DNA from 4 places in the Halomonas sp. 141 genome. Region 1 is predicted to be linked to each of the others. Evidence: predicted binding sites of a transcription regulator. Region 1 holds the regulator's gene; each other region holds the start of a gene.
The links. Region 1 encodes FliA, which starts transcription of late flagellar genes. Its sites were predicted from a motif close to CTAAAGTTNNNNNNNNNNCNGCCGATA; they were not measured.
Positions count from the first base shown of each region.

Region 1 (2,200 bases):
CAGATTGGCCAGCAAAATACCGTAGAACGTGGTGAGCAGCGCCACGGCCATGCGCGGACCAATCACTTGCAGATCGCCCGCATCCATGACTTCCAGCATGTTGATCAACCCCACCAGCGTACCGATCATGCCGAAGGCCGGCGCATAGGTGGCCATGGTGCGAAAAATCTGTGCTTCGGCATGCTCCCGCGCCTTCAGACGTGCGATTCGCCAGCGCAGCATGTCAAAAATTTCATCTTCCTTGGTATTGGCAATGACCAGTTGAATCCCGGTGCGCAGAAACGGGTTGCGCGTGTGCTCCAGCTCCCGCTCCACGGCTCGCACATCGCCCTTGAACCATAACCGCGACATGGCCACCAACTCGCTGATATCGTCGCGCACGTAGGTATTCTCGCGGCGGAATACCAGCCCTACCAGGCGCACCACCCGCAGCACCTCCTTCAGGGGGTAGCTGATGAATGTCGCTGCCAGGGTGCCGGTAATGACGATGGCAAGGCCAGGCAAATTGATAAAGCTTTCGGGTGATTCTGCGGTGAAGAACAGCACGCTTACCAATAACAGCATGCTGGCAAATATGCCGATCAGCGTAGAGGGGTTCATCAACAGTTCCTTGCCGGTTAACGTGAGAAGGGTAAGAGGGTTAATGCTGGTCGCTCAAGCGAGCACGAAGGCGACTAACGGCCTGACTATGCAGTTGCGATACTCGCGACTCGGTCACACCCAGTACCGCTCCCACTTCCTTGAGGTTCATCTCTTCCTGGTAATACAGAGCCATCAGCAGTTTTTCACGCTCGGGCAGCGCCTCAATGGCTTCGATGAGTGTGCGCCGCTGCTGCTCATCGAGCAGCTGCTCGAACGGGCGATTGGCGCTGCCTTCGTCACCCGCTGGCTCACCGCCATCGGCCACCAGCTCCTCGAAAGGCAGTAACCGACCGCTGTTGGTGTCATTCAGCAGCTGCTGATAGTCACTCAATGGCATATCCAATGCCTGCGCGATTTCCGTCTCTTCGGGGGGCCTGCCCAGTACCTGCTCCAAACGGCGCACGGTTTCATCGACCGCCCGGGCAGAGCGGCGCACGCTGCGCGGCAACCAATCCCGAGTGCGCAGCTCATCCATCATGGCCCCCCGGATGCGCTGGCTGGCGAACGTGGCAAACGTCGCGCCCTGTGCGGCATCAAAGCGACCCAGCGCCTCCAGCAAGCCCACCATACCCGCTTGAATCAGATCATCCAGCTCGATACTGGCGGGCAATCTGACCTGCAGCGTCAAGGCCTGACGTCTCACCAGTGGCATGTATTGCGTCAACAGCTCACTCTGCTTGATCCTGCCTTGTGCTGTATACATCCTATCGCCTCACGGCTAAACGATCTTTACTGATAGTTCACGATGACCTGTAACCCCTGCACCCGCACGGGTCGCTGCCCCGGCGACAGCGCAAAACGCATATAGAGCGGTTCGCTGGCGCTCAGGCCGGACAGTGCCATGGTACTGCCACGCGCGCTCCCCAAGGGCACACACTGTTCAGGATGGCACAGCCAGGCGTTGACAGGCACGTGGGCAGGCGTCTCGAAACGCCATTGCACTCTCGCCAACGTCGCACTTCCCAGCGGTACGCCCGCAGGGGGGCTGATGGCCTGGCTACTGCTTGCCCGATCGCTCATGGCCACCATCACCGAGGGCATTTGGCTGCTCCAGCTCCCCGTGGCCGCTAGCACCGAGCTGGCGAACCCAAACGCCAGCATCAGGAGCGCTGCGCTTGAGCAGCGCGCTCTGCGTGTCACTGTCGACCACTTTACAACGTGGATCAATGTTTGCCGACGCATCGTGTTGAGCGACCTCTTGTGTAGAACCATGGGCGGCACCTTGTCATGGGGCCATCAGCGCGCCAGTAGCAACAGCTCTATCTGCAAGTAATGCTCGGCGGCATCACGCAAGTTGTCGAGCAGCCCCTGCCGCGGCAGGTGGGGCTCGTGCAGCGCCAGCAAACGCGCTGGCCCGCCCCGCTCGCGCATCTGGCGCAGCGCGCGGTACATGCTCGCAAAGGCTTCGGCATCGCTGTTGACCCATAGCGCCCAATGGGGGTAGCGCTCGGCCAGGGCCGTCAGCGACCCTGTCTCTGGCTGGGCTACCTTGATGTCCCACTCCTGCGGATCACCCGCCCATTGGCGCCCCAGCGACGCCCACTGGGCCAGGCGCCCC
Region 1 is NZ_PINZ01000004.1:39,104-41,303, reverse strand. Features, by position in the region: gene CWI66_RS03165 (motility protein A) at 1-600, opposite strand, end outside; gene CWI66_RS03160 (RNA polymerase sigma factor FliA) at 641-1,345, opposite strand; gene CWI66_RS03155 (flagellar protein FlhE) at 1,372-1,683, opposite strand; gene CWI66_RS03150 (hypothetical protein) at 1,879-2,200, opposite strand, start outside.

Region 2 (2,200 bases), on a different contig from region 1:
TCGTAGACGCCTACAACGACCTGAAAGGCACCATTGGCGAACTTACCAGTTTCAACCCTGAAAGCGGCGTGGCTGGCGAGTTGAACGGCGACAGTGCCGTGCGCACAGTCGAATCGCGCTTACGCAGCGTGTTAAGCGGTGGCATGGAAGGCGAGTTCTCCATGCTGAGCGATATTGGCATTACCCTTCAGCGCGATGGCACTTTGGCCGTCGATAGCGACAAGTTAGATGATGCCATTGCCAACAACCAGGAGGCGCTTTCCACCTTCTTTGCAGGCGACGCCAGCGACGCGGGCATGGCCGGTCAAATCAACCAGACGCTAACGCAGCTGTTGGGCACCAATGGCGCGGTCTCGGGGGCCATCAGCGGGGCTGAAAACCGCGTAGAATCCCTGGGCGAACGCTATGTGCGCATGGAACAGTCAATCGAGCAAACCATTGCCCGTTACCGCACTCAATTTGGCCAATTGGATGGCATGATTGCCCAAATGAACCAGACCAGCGACTACCTGACCCAGCAGTTCGATGCGCTGGACGCCCAACTGGGCCGCCGCTAAGCGCTCACCCGCCTTACCCCACGCCTGCTGGAAACAGCAGGCGTTTTTGTGACTGACATATTCTATGACGGGCAAGTAAAGCTTAAAAAACACTTACCCTATTCAAGTTTTCCGCTGATGCGCCGATAATGACGTTACATTTGATCGCTCTGTTTATTTCCCTTCAGGAGCGACGACACAAGCGCGTTCATTGCGCATGGGTTTAGCCTTTTGCACCGAGGAATGACGGTATGGCGACAATAACCTCTCTAGGCGTTGGCTCTGGTCTGGATCTCACCGGCTTGCTGGATCAGCTACAGGCTGCGGAACGCGGCAAGCTCGTGCCCATTACCCGCCAAAAAGAGCAGCAGCAGGCCAAAATTTCGGCTTTCGGCCAGCTGCAAACGTCGCTGAACGGTTTTCAGGATGCGCTGGCTAAAATCAACGACCCCAAGCTCTACCAAAGCCTTTCCGCCAACGTGCGGGGCGATGCCATTAAAGCCACCACCACCGCCAGCGCGCTGCCCGGCAGCTACCGGGTAGAGGTATCTCAGCTGGCCACCTCTGGCACCTTGGCATCTAACCGCATCACGGGTGAAAAAAACGCCGCGCTAGACCTGCAAGGGGCCACGGCCATACGGCTCAATTTTGGCGGCGCGAATTCGGTCGATATTGCCATTGCCCCCAACAGCAGCCTGGAAGCCATTCGTAACGCCATTAACGCCCACAAGGATGCCGGTGTTAACGCCACCATCATCAACGATGGGGAAGGCTACCGTCTGGCGCTCAGCTCCAAGGCCACGGGAGCAGAGGCTTCGATTGAAGGCTTCAGCTTTGTAGATACCAGCCAGGACCCCGCGGCAACGGTAGCAGGGCCCTTTAGCGAAGATGCCGACACCAAGCGTTCTGGCGAAAATGCCGCGCTAACCGTCAATGGCATTGCCATCAGCAGTGCCAAAAACCAGATTGAAGGGGCCATTCAAGGGGTTACGCTCAACCTGGCCGAGTTGAGTATTGCCGAAGGCGAAACGGCCACCAGTACCATTACCGTCGAGCGCGACACCCTCAAGCAGCGCGAAGCCATCAACGACTTCGTGAAAGCGTTCAACGACCTGAAAGGCACCATTGCCAAACTCACCAGCTTTACCGGCGACAGCGAAACCGCAGGCGAGCTGCTAGGCGACAGCACCGTGCGCACCATTGAAAGTCGCTTACGCAGCGTGTTGACCGGTGGCGTGGAAGGTGGCGAGCTAGGCACCCTGAACCAGCTAGGCATTACCCTGCAGCGCGACGGTAAGCTGGCAGTGGATGACGACAAGCTATCCGACCTGGTAGCCAATAACCCCCAGGCGCTGAGCGACTTCTTCGCGGGTGATAAAAAAGAGAACGGCCTGGCTGGCAAGCTTTCCACGACAATCGACCAAATGCTAAGCAACAATGGCGTGGTCAAGCTGGCCATTAGCGGCGCAGAAAACCGTATTAAAAGCCTGGGCGAGCGCTTCGAGCGCATGGAAAAATCCATTGAGGGCACCATTGCCCGCTACCGCACCCAGTTCAGCCAGCTGGACGCCATGATTGCCCAGATGAACAGCATGAGCAGCTACCTGACCCAGCAGTTCGACGCTTTGGATTTCCAGCTAGGTCGCAAGCGCTGATCCATCCCA
Region 2 is NZ_PINZ01000075.1:3,776-5,975, reverse strand. Features, by position in the region: gene fliD (flagellar filament capping protein FliD) at 1-557, shown strand, start outside; gene fliD (flagellar filament capping protein FliD) at 788-2,191, shown strand.
Region 2: the regulator FliA is predicted to act here: its motif matches at 659-685, upstream of fliD (flagellar filament capping protein FliD).

Region 3 (2,200 bases), on a different contig from region 1:
ATCCTATTAGATACGATCTTGAGAGAGCCTTTCTTGCTCTAGGGTATTGTAAAATTCTGTTGCAGCCCGATTTTGTTTCAATATATCCTCACCGCTACAGTCTAGATCTTTGAGGCTTGAGCACTTTTTTACCTCTTCGTAACGTTCAATAAATTGCTCTCTGAACGTTCTCTTGACAACTCGCTCATCAACCATACCTCCTTCGCAACAAAGAGCTACTAGCTCAAGTGTATTGACAACCTTAACAACATCTGGAGTGATAGGTTCATTTGGGTCGATCTTGCTCAGGGTCGCCATATATTCCCATAAAGGGAGCAACAGTTGCCTTTGGGAAAGCAGCTTCTGATTCATATGCACTTTATAAGCCACTACTATAGCGATAGTCGTAGCAATCCCCGAAAGCAGAGTACCTAAAGCAGTTAAAACACTTAGCAACATTTTAATTTCATCGGAAAAAATAAAAAGGGCCGGCCTCTCGGCCGGCCCTTATATTTACCACTTCAACCTTTCGGCCAAGCGTTAGGCTAAGCCTCAGATTAACCCAGCAGAGACAGCACGTTCTGCGGAATCTGGTTGGCCTGAGCCAGTACGGAAGTGCCGGCCTGCTGCAGGATCTGCGCGCGGGTCATGTTGGCGACTTCCACCGCGTAGTCGGCATCCTCGATGCGCGAGCGGGCGGCGGCCAGGTTGGTGGAGTTGGTGTTGAGGTTGACGATGGCATCCTCGAAGCGGTTCTGCACGGCACCCAGCTCGGAGCGCAGGGTATCAACCTGCTTCAGGGCCTCATCAATGGCCTCGAGAAGACCGTCACCGCCCTCAGAAAAATCAGCTGTTGTGACATCAAGCTCATCTAAGCCAAGCGTTTCGGAGTTGATAACCTCCAGCTCTATTTCGATGATCTCGCCATCGTTGGCACCGACCTGGATTTTGATCGCCTCATCGGTATTGAGTACGTTGACGCCGTTGAAGTTGGTCTGCTCGGAGATACGGTCGATCTCGGCCAGGCGCTGGTCGATCTCGGCCTGGATGGACGCCAGGTCATCGTCGCTGTTGGTGCCGTTGGCGGCCTGCACGGTCAGTTCACGAATACGCTGCAGGTTGTCGTTGATCTGGTTGAGCGCGCCTTCGGCGGTCTGGGCCACGGAGATGCCGTCGTTGGCGTTGCGCTGGGCCTGGTTGAGGCCGTTGATCTGGGCGGTCATGCGGTTGGCGATGGCCTGACCGGCGGCGTCGTCCTTGGCACTGTTGATACGCAGGCCGGAGGACAACCTCTCCATGCTGGTCTGCAACGCGTTTTGTGACTTGCTCAGATTGGACTGGGCAATCAGGGACGTGATGTTGGTATTGATCACGGACATGTGATGTTCCTTCCTGTGTTGAGGGCTCCATTGACGGGCCCGCTGAACCTTTCGTTCGACCCAGCTTCTCGGGCCTGCCATAACGGCGCCGGTGGCCGTTACCCTATATAACGGCACCCTGCGCAAAGACTTTAGGGTGAGAAGGAAAATTTTTTACCGCAGTGGCTAGAGCAACGCCTTGAGGTCAGCCTGCAACGACTCGGCAGGCGTTTGCCGCCTGCGATCCCCAAGTTCAAGCGCCTTTGGCTCTTCCGCCTGCTGCCAGGCAGGACGAAACCGGGCGGGAATAGCCCCCAAAAGGGCATCGCTTTGAATAACGCCCGCCAGTGGCGGCGTTGCCGAGGGGCGGGGGAAGCGCGGTTCCAGCAGCGTGACCAGCACCTGATCATCGGGGTGGCGAATGGCTCGCCCCAGCCCTTGGCGCAGCTTATGCAGGGTACGCACGGTGCTTTTGCGGTAAAGCATTCCGCTGGCCATGGCCGCTGCCCGCTCACTATCCAGGCCACGGCGTTGCAGCAATTGTTCGACCAAACGCTGTTCCACGGCGCTGCGTGCCGCACGCGGGTTGCGCAGTACCACCAGATGCGACCAGTAGGCGCTATTGCCTTCACGAGTGGGCGAGAGCCCTTCCCAGCCTGCCGGGGTGAGCAGAATGCTATCACTCTCCAGCGTTGCCACCAGCTCGTTCAGGCCCTGTCCGATAGGGTGCGCTACCAGGCGGTGGCGCTGTGTATCCGGCCAGGCATCCACCAAGGCTTCGACATCGGCGTAGCTGGCACACAGCACCAGGGTACGCCCCGGCTGATCGAGCAAATACGGCAGCACACGCTCTATATAGTCTT
Region 3 is NZ_PINZ01000060.1:5,137-7,336, reverse strand. Features, by position in the region: gene CWI66_RS16225 (DUF4760 domain-containing protein) at 7-438, opposite strand; gene CWI66_RS16220 (flagellin N-terminal helical domain-containing protein) at 537-1,358, opposite strand; gene CWI66_RS16215 (helicase C-terminal domain-containing protein) at 1,524-2,200, opposite strand, start outside.
Region 3: the regulator FliA is predicted to act here: its motif matches at 1,467-1,493, upstream of CWI66_RS16220 (flagellin N-terminal helical domain-containing protein).

Region 4 (2,200 bases), on a different contig from region 1:
TCAAACAGGGTTTCATGGCCTTCAAACAGGCAGCGCAACGTATCCAGCAGCAGGCTTTTACCAAACCGTCGCGGGCGGGAGAGGAAATAGTAACCGCCCGTTTCAGCCATGGTGTGAATCAAGGGCGTTTTGTCGACGTAGTAATACTGACCCTTGCGCAGCTTCTCAAAGGACTGAATGCCAATGGGGAGTTTACGGCGTTGAGCAGATGACATTGAGGACTCCCATGATAACCTGTTCGCTTGTGTCGTTGGCGATGAGTTTAGCACGGTGGCAAGTAGGGCAGGTGGTGATTCAACATCGGTTCGTGCCACCCGTGCTGCCGCAGGAGGCGGCAAAAAAGGGGCTCTGAAGAACCGCTAGATCATGCCCTTGGCCGCAGTCGCGGGGGGTTAACCACCAAAATTCATTTGGTTTGCGATCGTCATGGTTGGCCTCTGGCATTCACGCTGTCTCCCGGCCAAGAGGCAGACTCTCGGCACTTTATTTCGACATTAGAGAGCGTTTATCTGCCTGGTAACGTAGGGCGCCTGCGCAAACGTAGTCGCTATATGGTGGCTGATAAAGGCTATGACAGCGATGAGCTGCGTCGTTATTGCGATAGGCACGGGATGAAGCCGGTCATAGCTCAACGCAACATGTATCGAAGAAGGCGGCCAGGTCTACCTAGACGGTTTGATAAGCCTAAATATCGACAACGAAATGCGGTAGAACGCTGTTTTAGCTGGCTAAAGGAGCTACGCCGCATTGCCACACGCTACGATAAGTTAGCAAGCAGCTTTAGGGCGATGGTATGCGTGGCATGCATAGACCGCTGCCTGCGAGCTAACTTTTCGTACAAAGCCTAGTGAAACGCTGTCGTTGATTCCCCGCGTGATGGTGGAATTTGCTTGCAGGTTGGTCGCCATGCGATTACCAATCGCTTGCCCTGCTGCATCATCCTTTGCACTATTAATCCGAAGACCAGAAGAAAGTCGCTCAATACTTGTCGACAGCTTTGCGCCAGTATTATTCAGGTTTTGCTGTGCCTTGAGCGCAGCAAAACTGGTGTTGATCGTCGCCATTGTTCCGCTCTTCTTGTCCACGATAGTGAGATATTGCGACAAATATTAAAATAAATTTAGCGTGCTGGCGAGTGAGATGATGGGACGTCTGTTGTCGTGCTGCGACTGCAACTCTCATGATGCGGTATGTGCTTGAGGTAACCAGCCTGATTGGTGTTGCTTAACTGCTTGATTTGTGGCTTGCAAGGCTCTTTCTGTATTCCCCAAACGGCACCACATGCTCAACGAAGCGGCGCACCTTGGCGAGTTCTCCCAGGTGTTCGGGGTAGACGAGGTAGTAGGCGTTGCGGCTGAGCAGTTGGTAGGGCCATGCCAGGGCGAGCCGTTGGCTCTCCAGCTCTTCATTCACGGTGAAGTGGGGCACCAGTGCCACGCCGCCGCCTGCCATGGCGGTTCTGACCAGCATGGGGAAGGTTTCGAAACGGGTGCCGTGGTAGCTGCGCTCGGTCATGACGTGCTGGCTGGCAAACCAGTGGTGCCAGGCATCCGGGCGGGTCGAAAGGTGGAGCAGCGGGCGCTGCGTCAAATCATCGAGTGAATGAATCGGGTGCTGGGCCAGCCAGGCTGGGGAGGCGACGGCGACCATGAGGTCGTCGGCCAGCTTGTGGCAGGCCAGATTGGGCCAGCTGCCGTGCCCATACAAGAGGGCAATGTCGATGTTCTCCTGCTCCAGGTCGAAATCCTCGACGCGGTCGTGAAACGCCAGGCTGATACCAGGATGCGCCGCCATGAACGAGGGCAGCTTGTTGGCTAGCCAGCGGCTGCCGAAGCTGGGCAGGGTGGCGATGTTGAGCACTTCGCTGTGGCCGCTGTACGTCATGATGGCCTGGGTGGACATCTCGATTTGGGTCAGCACTTTGCGCACATCGCTCAGGAAAATCGCCCCTTCGGGGGTCAGCAGCAGGCTGCGGCGTACCCGGCGAAACAGCTTGTGCTCCAGGGTGGTTTCCAGCTGTGCCACCTGTTTGCTGACCGCGCTCTGGGTCAGGTTCAGCTCATCGGCAGCCCGGGTGAAGCTCATGTGGCGGGCGGCCGCTTCGAAGCACTGCATGGCGGTGATGGAAGGAAGATTGCGCATGGTGAACGCGGGCGCTCCTGGGCATGCGTCACTCAACGGAATGACGGTAAGGGATCCC
Region 4 is NZ_PINZ01000015.1:50,876-53,075, forward strand. Features, by position in the region: gene CWI66_RS09005 (ATP-binding protein) at 1-215, opposite strand, end outside; partial or broken gene CWI66_RS09010 (IS5 family transposase) at 292-848, shown strand; gene CWI66_RS18575 (flagellin N-terminal helical domain-containing protein) at 768-1,064, opposite strand; gene CWI66_RS09020 (LysR substrate-binding domain-containing protein) at 1,225-2,142, opposite strand.
Region 4: the regulator FliA is predicted to act here: its motif matches at 1,098-1,124, upstream of CWI66_RS18575 (flagellin N-terminal helical domain-containing protein).